DNA from 2 places in the Paenibacillus sp. NRS-1782 genome. Region 1 is predicted to be linked to the other one. Evidence: riboswitches for the same ligand, from Rfam matches in the RefSeq annotation. Region 1 holds a riboswitch; the other holds the start of a gene.
The links. A riboswitch is a leader RNA that binds a small molecule or an ion and turns the genes downstream of it on or off. The one in region 1 is predicted to bind thiamine pyrophosphate.
Positions count from the first base shown of each region.

Region 2: another riboswitch for thiamine pyrophosphate. It lies ahead of ACIFQM_RS16390 (ABC transporter substrate-binding protein); the one in region 1 lies ahead of ACIFQM_RS02660 (thiamine phosphate synthase).

Region 1 covers NZ_JBITPH010000009.1:93,266-99,440, forward strand. Annotated here, with positions in the region: gene abc-f (ribosomal protection-like ABC-F family protein) at 151-1,704, shown strand; TPP riboswitch at 1,793-1,901, shown strand; gene ACIFQM_RS02660 (thiamine phosphate synthase) at 2,169-2,783, shown strand; gene thiO (glycine oxidase ThiO) at 2,848-3,996, shown strand; gene thiS (sulfur carrier protein ThiS) at 3,993-4,196, shown strand; gene ACIFQM_RS02675 (thiazole synthase) at 4,199-4,966, shown strand; gene ACIFQM_RS02680 (ThiF family adenylyltransferase) at 4,963-6,021, shown strand; gene ACIFQM_RS02685 (response regulator transcription factor) at 6,165-6,175, shown strand, end outside.
Region 2 covers NZ_JBITPH010000041.1:52,586-58,760, forward strand. Annotated here, with positions in the region: gene ACIFQM_RS16375 (ABC transporter ATP-binding protein) at 1-28, opposite strand, end outside; gene ACIFQM_RS16380 (ABC transporter permease) at 74-850, opposite strand; gene ACIFQM_RS16385 (MTH1187 family thiamine-binding protein) at 847-1,140, opposite strand; gene ACIFQM_RS16390 (ABC transporter substrate-binding protein) at 1,407-2,453, opposite strand; TPP riboswitch at 2,658-2,767, opposite strand; gene ACIFQM_RS16395 (pyridoxamine 5'-phosphate oxidase family protein) at 2,977-3,411, shown strand; gene ACIFQM_RS16400 (bifunctional 2',3'-cyclic-nucleotide 2'-phosphodiesterase/3'-nucleotidase) at 3,691-5,736, shown strand; gene ACIFQM_RS16405 (EAL domain-containing protein) at 5,956-6,175, shown strand, end outside.

The sequences.
Region 1 (6,175 bases):
TAAGCAGACAATATCAAAATCCTTCAAATTCACCCATTTTCAATATTCCGATAAGGCTACTGGATGTGCTACAATAAGGCTTTGAAAGAAATGCATATGAAATAAGAACAGTCGGCATCGCCGATGATAATAAGGAGCCAAAAACAGCTTATGAGTTTATTGACTGTAGAAAATGTATCCCATAATTTTGGGGACCGCACATTGTTTAAAAATGTATCCTTTCGATTGCTCGGAGGGGAACGTGTAGGTTTGGTGGGAGCCAATGGTGTAGGTAAATCGACACTGATGAACATCCTGACCGGAAAATTGCTTAAGGATGAAGGCAAAGTGGAATGGACTCCACGTGTACGTTATGGGTATTTGGATCAGCACACCAAGCTTACACCTGGTAAAACGGTGCGGGATGTACTGAAGGACGCCTTTCTCCCGTTGTTGGAATTGGAAAAGGAAATGATGCAGATCACTGACAAGATGGGGGAAGCTTCTCCCGAAGAACTGGAAGTGCTGCTGGAAGAGATGGGTGAAATTCAGGAACAACTGGATATGGGGGATTTTTACCTCATTGATGTGAAGGTTGAAGAAATGGCGAATGGATTGGGCCTTTCCGCAATAGGACTGGAGCGGGATGTTTCCGCACTTAGTGGTGGACAACGAACGAAGGTCCTACTTGCCAAGCTGCTATTGGAAAAGCCAAATGTGTTACTGCTGGATGAGCCTACCAACTATTTGGATGTAGAGCATATTGAATGGCTTACACGTTATCTGAGGGATTATCCATATGCGTTTATTCTTATTTCTCATGATACTGAATTTATGAATCAGGTCGTTAATGTCATCTATCATCTTGAATTTGCCAAGCTGACCCGTTATTCAGCCAACTATGAAAAGTTCCTTGAAATGGCAGACCTGAACAAAAGCCAGCATATTGAAGCTTATGAGAAGCAGCAGGATTTTATTAAGAAGCAGGAAGATTTCATTCAACGCAATAAGGCGCGCGCCTCTACGTCAGGTCGGGCGAAGAGTCGTGAGAAGCAGCTTGATCGAATCGAGCGCATTGATAAACCGGAAGAAGCGGCTAAGCCAACATTCCAATTTAAAGAAGCGCGTGCGAGTGGGAAAACGGTGTTTGAGGGTATTGATTTTGAAATTGGCTACACCCATGCTCTGTTGCCTAGAATGTCCATGACGATTGAACGTGGCGATAAAATTGCGATTGTGGGCTATAATGGTGTCGGTAAATCGACATTGCTCAAAACCATTCTGGGAAAAATTCCGCCGATCAGCGGCAAGACCTATCAAGGGGATTTCTTGCAGTCAGCTTATTTTGAGCAAGAGGTACGAGCAGAGAAAGTTACACCGATTGAGGATGTGTGGAATGAATTCCCGCACTTGAACCAGCATGAAGTACGGGCGCATTTGGCGCGTTGCGGTTTGAAAAATGAGCATATCACCCGTCCGCTATCCGCGCTCAGTGGTGGTGAGCAGGCCAAAGTCCGCCTATGCAAACTGTTAATGCGGGAAAGCAATTGGGTGCTTTTCGATGAGCCTACCAATCACTTGGACATCAAAGCGAAGGATGAGCTGAAGCGTGCCTTGAAGGAGTACAAAGGAACGGTGCTGCTCGTATCTCACGAACCGGACTTTTATGAGGATTGGGTAACCAAAACGTGGAATGTGGAAGAATGGACAAGTAAAGTCAACTAAATATCCAGTTCTGTACCAAGCTTCACAAGAAGCAGGGTTTGCAGGATTAGGAAATTATGCTAAGCTATCTTTAGCTGATACAATAAAATAGTTACACTAGGGGAGCCGCCCATGCGGCTGAGACGGAATAACCGGATTTCGGACCCTTTGCACCTGATCTGGGTTATGCCAGCGTAGGGAAGTGAGCGCCATACAAACGAGGTAACGAATTTATTACTTTGTTTGTATGTGGGACGATATACGTATACGGATATAATGATCCGTTTGGTTATTGGACGTACGTTAAACCACTTCCTTCGGGAAGTGGTTTTTTTGCGTTTTCGTTCGTATTCATATACCGTACCCCTTCATTTTTTTGCTGGTAAACGTGGTTAGTCCATAACGTATAGCACGATATGAGACTGTAAAGATACAGGGTCAGCTTACAACCATTTAGTCCATTGTGAGGTGAGAATAAGATCGAATTGCACGTAATTACGATGGAAGGCGACTCCAGTGCACATGCACATACTGCCCAGGTGGCTGCTGCTATTCATCCGTATGTTCATTATGTACATGTGCGCTTGAAGCAGAAGAGCGCATCTGAATTGCTCGATTTAACCCGCAGTATGGTGAATCGAGGAGTTCCTTTACAGCAAATTGCAGTAAATGACCGGGTGGATGTTGCTTTGCTGACCTCCGTTGGAGCTATCCAGCTACCGGCTGACGGATTACCTGTTGCAGCTGTCAAAAGCTTACTCTCAGAGGATATGCGCTGTGGGGTGTCGGTGCATTCCTTGGAGGAGGCACAGGCTGCCGAACGGGCAGGAGCGCATTATGTACTCTATGGACATGTGTATGAGACTCACTGCAAGCCTGGTGTTACTCCGCGAGGTATAGCACAGCTTGAGCGCATAAGCAGGTTGTTGAGCATCCCTGTGATTGCTCTAGGCGGCATACAACCACGCCATATTCACGAGCTGTATACTGCGGGTGCAAGTGGAATTGCCGTAATGTCCGGCATCTGGAAGGCAGAGTTCCCTGTTGCGGCTGCGAGGGCATATAGGCGGATGACAGATCGAGTAGTTCACGGCCTGTAGTGGTGAAACGAAAATAGGAGTTTGCTGCAAGCACAATCGTAAGTGGAGGGGAGAGATGAAACATATGCCAGAGATAAAAACAAAGGCACCAGCTATTGGACACGCTGAATGCTTGATCATTGGTGGAGGTGTTATCGGTAGCTCGATTGCTTATCATATGGCCAAGGAGGGGCGCAGTACGATATTGCTGGAGCGCTTCATTCCGGGCGAGGGAGCCTCAGGAGCTGCGGTCGGGATGCTGGCAGCAGAGAGTGATGATTTCACCGACCCGGAGTTGGCACAGTTCGCTCGCTCAAGCCGGGATGCATTTCCCGAGCTGGTTCGTGACCTAGAGCGTTTGTCCGGTGTTCAGGTAGAATTCCGAACAGAAGGATTTGTGACCCCCTTCCGGTCTGAAGCCGAGGGACAAAGACGCTGGGCTGCGGCTATTGCGCGAGAGGATGATCATCCTGTTTGGTGGGATGCCAAAGAATTGGCCCGCCGAATTCCAGGTTTGGATGGTCAAGCGATCGGGGCTATATACCGCTCAAAGGAGACGCAGATTTCTCCGGTCCAGCTTTGTTGTGCTTATGCAAGGGCAGCTACGGTGCTCGGAGCAACAATATGGACGGGTACACAGGCTGAGTATCTCATAGTACAGCATGGGCGAATTTGTGGCGTACAAACAAACAGAGGCATTTTTTCCTGCGAACAGGTCATTATTGCTGGAGGCTTGGATAGTATGAGGCTGCTGGAGCAGGTTGGTTTTGAATATCCGCTTTATCCGGTCAAGGGTGAGGCTATTGCTATCTCCTTGAAGGATCATCCCTTGGAATATACCATCTACGCCGATGATATTTACTTGGTGCCCAAGCGGAATAACGAGCTTTGGATTGGAGCGACGAGTCTGCCGCATCAGCATGACAAAGAGGTGACCATTGGAAGCCTGGAGGCGCTGCTGGCCCGTGCTTCTGCCTGGCTGCCTCGTGTCCGTGAAGCCTCTTTTTTACGCACTTGGGCGGGCTTGCGTCCGCAGGCAGCGGCGCGGCGTCCTTGTATTGGGCCTGTTCCCGGCGTTGAAGGAGTATATGCCGCAGTCGGGCACTACCGGAACGGCGTGTTGCTGAGCGAAGCTACCGGGTTTGCGATAGCAGCTCTGTTAAAAGGGGTTGGTGTGGCTGAGCTTGGAATAAGCGGCTTTTCTCCTGAACATATAAAGGAGGCGAGTAAATGAAGCTGACGATTAACGGTCAGAGCATGACCTTTTCCAGTCGGATCATTCATGTGGATCAACTGCTGAAGGAGCTGGATTTGAAAGTGAAAACTGTAGTAGTGGAGCTGAATCGTCACATATTGACTCGTGAGGATCATGATGAAGCGATACTGAAAGATGGAGATAGATTGGAAATTATACATTTTGTGGGAGGTGGTTAATGATGTTAACGATTGGTAAAGCATCTTTTACGTCAAGGCTGTTATTGGGTACAGGAAAATTCGTCGATCTGGATATTCAATCCAAAGCTGTGGAAGCTGCGGAGACCGAAATATTAACATTTGCCGTGCGAAGATTAAATCTGGAGGAACGGGATAAGCAACATTTTCTAGATACACTGGATTTGAGTCGTTATGCACTGCTTCCCAATACGGCAGGAGCGACAACGGCGGACGAGGCAGTGCGCATCGCTAAGCTGGCGAGAGCCTCAGGTCTATGCGACATGATTAAGGTGGAGGTCATTGGGGATAGCAAGACATTGCTGCCTGATCCTTTTGAAACACTCAAGGCTAGTGAAAAGCTGCTGGAGGAAGGTTTTATCGTGCTGCCCTACATATCAGATGATGTGATTCTGGCCAAAAGGCTGCAAAAGCTTGGCGTACATGCTGTTATGCCTGGAGCTTCACCTATTGGTACAGGACGCGGCCTGCTAAACCCGTTTTCATTAGAGCTAATAATTGAGCAAGCGGAGGTTCCGGTTATCGTCGATGCCGGCATTCGCTCGCCTGGCGATGCGGCAATGGCGATGCAACTGGGGGCAGATGCCGTACTTTTGAATACAGCTGTATCAGGAGCTCAGGACCCTGTGAAAATGGCTGAGGCGATGAAGCTGGCTGTTTGCGCGGGCAGATATGGTTTTGAAGCGGGCATGATTTCTGTACAGCGTTATGCCTCGGCAAGCAGCCCGACAGAAGGCTTGGTTCAGGCATGAAGGCGACTGAAAAAACGGGTGTGCAAGTACAACCCAATGATCGTTATTCCAGACAAGAAAGATTCGCCCCTTTCGGGCCGGAAGGACAACGCCGGCTGGGTTCGTCCCACGTACTGATCATTGGTGCTGGAGCGCTGGGGACCGGGATTGCGGAAACGCTCGTTCGCGGAGGCGTAGGCACAGTGACCATCGCAGACCGGGATTATGTGGAATGGAGTAACTTGCAGCGCCAGCAGCTTTTTCAGGAGAGTGACGCCGCAGAGAGGTGCCCCAAAGCAGTAGCTGCCCAGCGAAGACTACAGGAAATCAATTCGGAAACGATCATACACGCACAAGTTCTGGATGTCGGGGTAGAGGAATTGGAGGAGCTGATTCAGGGAGTAGACCTCATTATGGATGCCACCGACAACTTTGATACCCGGTTACTTATGAACGATGTGGCACAAAAGCATCGCATTCCCTGGATTTATGGGGGATGTGTTGGCAGCTATGGTGTAACCTATACCATTTTACCAGGGAAAACGCCTTGTCTTCATTGTCTGCTTGGAACTGTACCGCTTGGCGGAGAAACCTGTGATACCGTGGGGATCATTCCACAGGCGGTGCAGATGGTCACGGCCAACCAGACCACGGAAGCCTTCAAGCTACTTGGTGGATACCGTGTTGATCTCAGGGGCAAGCTGCTTTCGTTTGATTTGTGGAAAAATGAGCATGTAGCGATAACAGTGGATAGCGTCAAAAAAACGGATTGTCCTTCTTGCGGTAGCCACCCGACGTATCCGTATTTGTCGGCAGCCCATCGCCAGAAAATAGATGTGCTGTGCGGCCGGGATACCGTTCAAATTAGACCAGCAGAACCGAGACAGGTGAATCTTAAAGAAACAGCAGACAGGCTGGCTTCTTTGGAAGAGGGAACAGTGGAGCAAAATCCGTTTCTGGTTTCTTTTAGTGTTGAGACGCACCGTTTGGTTATTTTTGCAGATGGGAGAGCATTAATACACGGAACAAAAGACGTCACAGAAGCAAGGAAAATCTATCATCGTTATTTAGGCTAAACCATAAAAGCAGGAAGTCTTCCTTTGTGGAATGATTTCACTGCTTTTTTGTTACAATATAATAAATAGGTTCGAATCGTTTGTATCAAATACGTCTGTATCCATATTGCAGTCCTATGTCCAAACACAGGTGGGTGAGAAGAATGAACCCGTT
Region 2 (6,175 bases), on a different contig from region 1:
GTGATAAGTTAGTAGGATGCAGACTCATACATGCCACGTCCTTTCTTTGGTATCCTTTGATTCCACTTGGAAGCTATTCCTGGTCGGGTTTCCAACGTACCAGCCATTTTTCCAGCAGTAGAATAGCTACGAACATTAACAAACTAAGTGTAACAATAATGCCAATGGCGGCAAAAATCAGATCCGTGCGGTAGGCCGACTTTTGCAGGTTCATATAATATCCAATTCCTTCACTGGCGCCGATCCATTCCGCAATGATCGCGCCCATTACGCTGTATGTGGCGGCAATCTTGATGCCCGAAAATACTTGTGGCAGGGAATGCGGCAGCTCCAGCTTCATGAAAATAGTCATGCGGCCTGCGCCCGACATGCGCATATAGCTCATCATCGTGCGGTCCGTCCTCGTCAGCCCGTCCATGGCCGCTACAGCCACAGGAAAAAAGCAGACCAGTGTAATCACCATCAGCTTGGGCAACACGCCAAAACCAAACCACACCATCAGCAACGGGCCGAGAGCGATGGTCGGAATGTTTTGACTAAGAATGAGCAGCGGATACAGAGCCGATTTGAGAAAAGGGATGGTATGAAGAACAATGGCAATCGATAATCCCGTTGCTGTGCCGATCGTAAATCCCGCCAGCGTTAAGCGAACGGTAGCCCAAGTATGGGCGCCAAGCAGCGCCGACTGGGCCATTCCTTCCTGCACGATTAGGGACGGAGCTGGCAGTAGCCAGGATTCAACATGTAAATAGGAAACCGCTCCCTGCCAGGCGGCTAAAAAGAAGAGGACCGCCACAAGGGGCGGCCATACGCTTTTCCACCAAGAAGCGTTTTTGCCTTTCGGATTCATGGGCGATATTTCTCGGTCAGCTTATCCATGCTGATGCCCTGCGGGTTATGTGCGATTTTGATTTGTGAAATGATGCTTGGACTGCCTGCTTCTGTCAGTGCCTCGTGCATTTCTTTAACCACCTTTAGCAGCTCGTCCAGCTCGCCTTCCATGGTCGTATCCAATGGGTTCACCTGATGTTTGACACCGGAGCGCTGAATAACTTCAATTGCCTTATCTACATATGCGTAAGAGTCCTCGTTATTGGGGGTTTTAGGAATTACTTGAATACTGAGCAGTGTGTTAGCCATGTGAATTCACCTGTCCTTTATTTGGAGTGTTTTTAGGGAAATATGGTGGTTTAAGGGGGGGAGACCGCTTCGCTTCTTCAGATTCAAATGTAACGCTACGCTGCCAACCGCCTTAAAAGCACCATATTTTTGGGTTTTATTGGTGTGGCATTTTTATAAAAGCGAAACAAGCATAAGAACGAAGTAGGCGGAATGGTGCTTTACAAGCGAAGCACCATCCGACTGCGTAGTGGCGCAAAGGCTACTTTTAAGCTCGATTTACAAGATCAGCGCTTGGGCAGGAAGTCGTTGGTGAAGGCTTTATTGACTTCCAAAGGCTTGCTGAGCAGCTTGCGCTCGTACATCCAGTCCGAGTAGTTTTTCCAGACCTCCGTTTTTTGTACGCCCCATTGGGCGGCATCGTCCTGATAACGCGGGCTTAGCCATTTTTGGCTGGCGAGTACCAGCTTTTTATCCAGTTCCGGAACCGCTTTGGTCAAGATGTCTGCGGCTTCTTCCGGGTGAGCGATGGTATATTCATAGCCTTGGGCGGTCGCGTCCATGAAGGACTTGACCAGCTCGGGATCATTTTTAATGGTCTGTTCGTTGCTCACGATGACGGGTGTATAGTAATCCAGACTTTTGGAATAATCTTTTACATACAGCATATCCAGTGGTTCACCCCGTAGTTGGGCTTCAATCCCGGTCCATGCGTAGAAAATCCAGGCAAAGTCGATATCCCGCTTCACGGCTGTAAAATAATCGGCATTGCCCATGTTAATGATCTTCACCTTGCTTACATCGCTCTTGTCTGCGTCCATGATGGATTTCATGACCGCTTCTTCTACGGGCGAACCCCAGCCGCCGTATTTTTTACCTTCAAAATCCTTCGGGCTCTTAATCCCGCGGTCAACCGGGGCTGCGAAGCCTGATGTATTATGCTGAATGACCGCAGCGATGGATACGAGCGGTACCCCTTGCGTACGAGCTTGTGTGACGCCCTCCTGATAACTGATACCAAAAGGTACAGCATTGGAAGCAACCATTTGATCGGCTCCGCCCGAACCGGGCTGAACGATCTGGACATTCAAGCCTGCTTTTTCGTAAAATCCTTTGTCCTTGGCGACATAGAGTCCCGTATGATTCGTATTTGGCGTCCAGTCGAGCACGACTTTTACATCCTGGAGTCCCTTGGTCGGGGAGGTCGCTTGGGTATTGGCGGCAGGAGCCGCACCTTGTGGCGCAGAGGAGGAGCTTCCGCCGCAGGCGGTCAGAGTCAGGGTCATGAGCAACAGGCTGATCAGCCCCAGGCTTAACATTTTCATGCGCTTCATCGTTGTTTTCTCTCCTTTTATTACCCGTAATCCGTCGGATCAGACAGCTTATGTTTCCCATTTTACAAAAATAACTTCTGCCGGACGCTATCTGTTCCAACAACAACATCATCCTCAACAAAAAAAAGCGCCCCGATGTTCCGGGACGCTTGCGCTTGTATATACCAAAGTAAGGGATGGCCCACCGTAGTAAGAAAAAGGGGGCGCATCTTGCTTAAGCATTCCTACGCTGGCATTACCCAGATCAGGTTGTAAGGGTCAGTGTCTTGGGACACACTCTCAGCCGGCCGATTCCAGCACCCCTGGCATTGTATAGTCAAATGGGTTATTCATTCGGGTTTACTACGACGATTATATGCCTAGAAGGCGGGTCTGTCCAGCATGGGGGAAGAAGTGACGGTTCATTTGCCGCACGTCAGGGTACACTTTTATTGTGAGCTTTGTTCTGAAAATGACTATGATCCTTCGGTTCAAGGCATGGCATTCACAGGAATTCTAATTTGCGAAAAGGAGTTGTTGTACCGTGGGTAAAACGGAAACATTGGATCGCAGCCAACTGGAACAAGCCATTGTAAAGGCTTTGGATAACAACAAATTTTGCTCGTTGGGTACGGTGGAGGGCGGCAAGCCGAAGGTACGCTATATGGCTCTTTTTAACGAAGGGCTGAACATTCATCTCGCGACAGATCGCAAAACACATAAGGTGGAAGAGCTGAAGGATAATCCAAACGCTTATCTGCTGCTGGGCTATGAGGTTGGCGGTACGAAGGAAGTCGTGGAGGTTGAGGCTACTGTCCGGGTAACAGCTGACGAGGAACTCCGTAAACAAGTGTGGAATGATTCGCTAAAGGAATGGTTTTCTGGCCCAGATGACCCCGATTATGTCATTCTGGATGTGAATCCGACTCGTATTGAGTATATGGGTAAGCAAAACGGACGTCAGGTTTGGGAGAAATAGAACGGTTAGAATATGAGGAAACCAGCAATTCTCCGAGTTATTTGGGAGGTTTGCTGGTTTTTTAAGTTTACGGAAAATTAATTATTTTTTCATAAATAAATGGAGTAAATGACTACTCATTTGTCCGTCATTGGATTAAAATAGGAATGGTGGGTTCAAAGCTTACATATATGTGCAAAAGCATGTGTATGACGCCTACACCTTAATGAGGAGGGATATATTTTGATATTTCATAAAAAATGCTTTAGAGGGCTTACAGCAGTAGTTGTAGCCTGTAGCATGCTGGTGTTTTCGGCCGCTCCGTCCTGGGCTGCCAGCGAATCCAAGGATAGCGGTACAGTGAATTTGCGCATCATGGAAACAACAGATATTCATGCGGCCTTGATGAATTACGATTACTATGCGGACAGGGAAACGAATGAATATGGCTTGATTAACACAGCTGGACTGATTCAGCAGGCGCGCAGTGAAACAAGAAACAGCCTGTTGTTCGATAACGGCGACTTGTTGCAGGGCAATCCACTAGGTGATTATATGGCCAGAAGCAAAGCCTTCGAGAAAGAGGGCGGAGTCCATCCGGTCTACAAGATGATGAACTTGATGGGCTATGATGCGGCTACGGTGGGGAATCACGAATTTAACTATGGTCTCGACTTTCTGGAAAGATCACTCAAGGGAGCCGATTTCCCTTACGTAAATGCGAACGTGTATTACGATGATGGGGGCCAAGGAACTAAAAATTATTTTACCCCTTATCGGATTCTTGATAAAGAAGTGACGGATGAAAAGGGTCAAATTCATCCACTCAGAGTGGGCGTGATTGGCTTGGTAACGCCCCAAATTACGCAGTGGGATGAAGGCAATTTGAAGGGGAAGGTCGTTACCAAGGATATTGTGGAAACGGCGAAAAAGTTTATTCCTCAAATGAAAACCGAGGGTGCTGACATTATTATTGTGCTGGCACACACAGGTTATGAGGATGTACCACAAACTCCGATGATGGAAAATGCCGTTAAATATTTGAGCAAGGTGGACGGAATTAACGCTATTCTGTTTGGACATGCGCATAAATCCTTCCCCGGCCCTGATTTTAAAGAAATGAGTGGTGTAGACCTGGATAAAGGAACGATTAATGGTGTACCAGCTGTGGAAGCTTCCTCATGGGGCAAGGAACTGGGCATTATTGACCTGAGCCTGGAAAAGAAAAACCGCGTGTGGAATGTAACCAACTCTCAGTCGGAAGTACGTCCGGTTGTGAATACCAAAAATCAGACTGCGCAGATCAAACCCGAATTCAAACTGACAGATGCGATCAATGAAGAGCATACAGGAACGCTGGATTATGTTCGTCAACCAGTAGGAACCACGACCGCACCGATTAACAGTTATTTTGCATTAGTTCAGGATGATCCATCCATTCAGATCGTGACGAATGCACAAAAATGGTATGTACAAAACCATCTTAAAGGGACCGAATACGAAAATCTTCCCGTATTGTCGGCTGGCGCTCCATTCAAGGCTGGTGGTCGAAACGGTGCTGAGTATTACACCAACATTCCTGAAGGCACGATAGCCATTAAAAACGTGTCCGATCTGTACGTGTACCCGAACACAGTTCAAGCCGTAGAAGTTACCGGTGCTGAAATTCAGGAATGGCTGGAGTGGTCTGCTGGCCAGTTCAACCCTATCGATCCAAAGAAAACCGATGAACAATCGCTGATTAACAAAGATTTCCCTACCTACAATTTTGATGTCATTGACGGTGTAAAGTACCAGATTGATGTGACTCAGCCTGCACGATATGATGCGAAGGGAACCGTTATTAATCCTTCTGCTCATCGTATCAAGGATTTACAATACAACGGGAAAGCAATTGATCCTGCACAGAAATTTATCGTAGCGACCAACAACTATCGTGCTTCCTCATCCAAACTGGCGAATCCGGATGGCAAACGTATTGTGATGGCAGCACCGGACGAAAGCCGCCAAGTCGTTATTGATTACATCCGTACGAACGGAACGATTAATCCGGCTGCGGACGGCAACTGGTCTATTGCTCCTTTCGGTGAGGCTAAGGTTACCTTCGAATCCTCGCCTGATGCAAAAGACGTACTTGCCGGAAACCAGAAAATCTCATTCCTTGGCAGTGCGGCTGATGGCTTTGCCAAATATAGTCTTAAAGCTGGCGCGAAGCCCAATGCAGCAACAACTCCTGTAAAGGAAACAGTCACTTCAGCGAAAGCAACAGCGAAGCCAGCCGTAAAAGCGACCAAACCTGCGGTAGCTCAACCAGCTAAAACCACCAAACCAAAGGCTTCCAAATAAGTCTGGGTTTCTGGTCCATTTAAATTCAAAATGAAGCAGCAAGTCTCCGTAGCCGAGAGACTTGCTGCTTTTTGGTTCCACGTATAACGGCACTTGAATTTATAATTGGTGCAAAAGACTTTATTTTTTGTTAAAACACGTATTTATATAGTTCTTTTGTTCTAGTTATTTGTGATATAATGGTGAAAAAATCGGAAAATTGTTCCGAGGAGGACCATTATGACTTGCAGCAATTGCAGCATCATATTACCTATTAAGGACCAGGGATTGCTGAAAATCAGGCATTCGAGGGTGTCGCTTACTCAAGTGCTGGGTAACTTGGGTTTGCTGTCGGAACAAAGGAAACAGGAACAAGGGCGCGAGGACGGCATTACGTTGCGTTATGACAGTCCTGCGGAGCTGGAGCAGTTGATGGATAGGCTTGCTTTTCTGCCGAAGG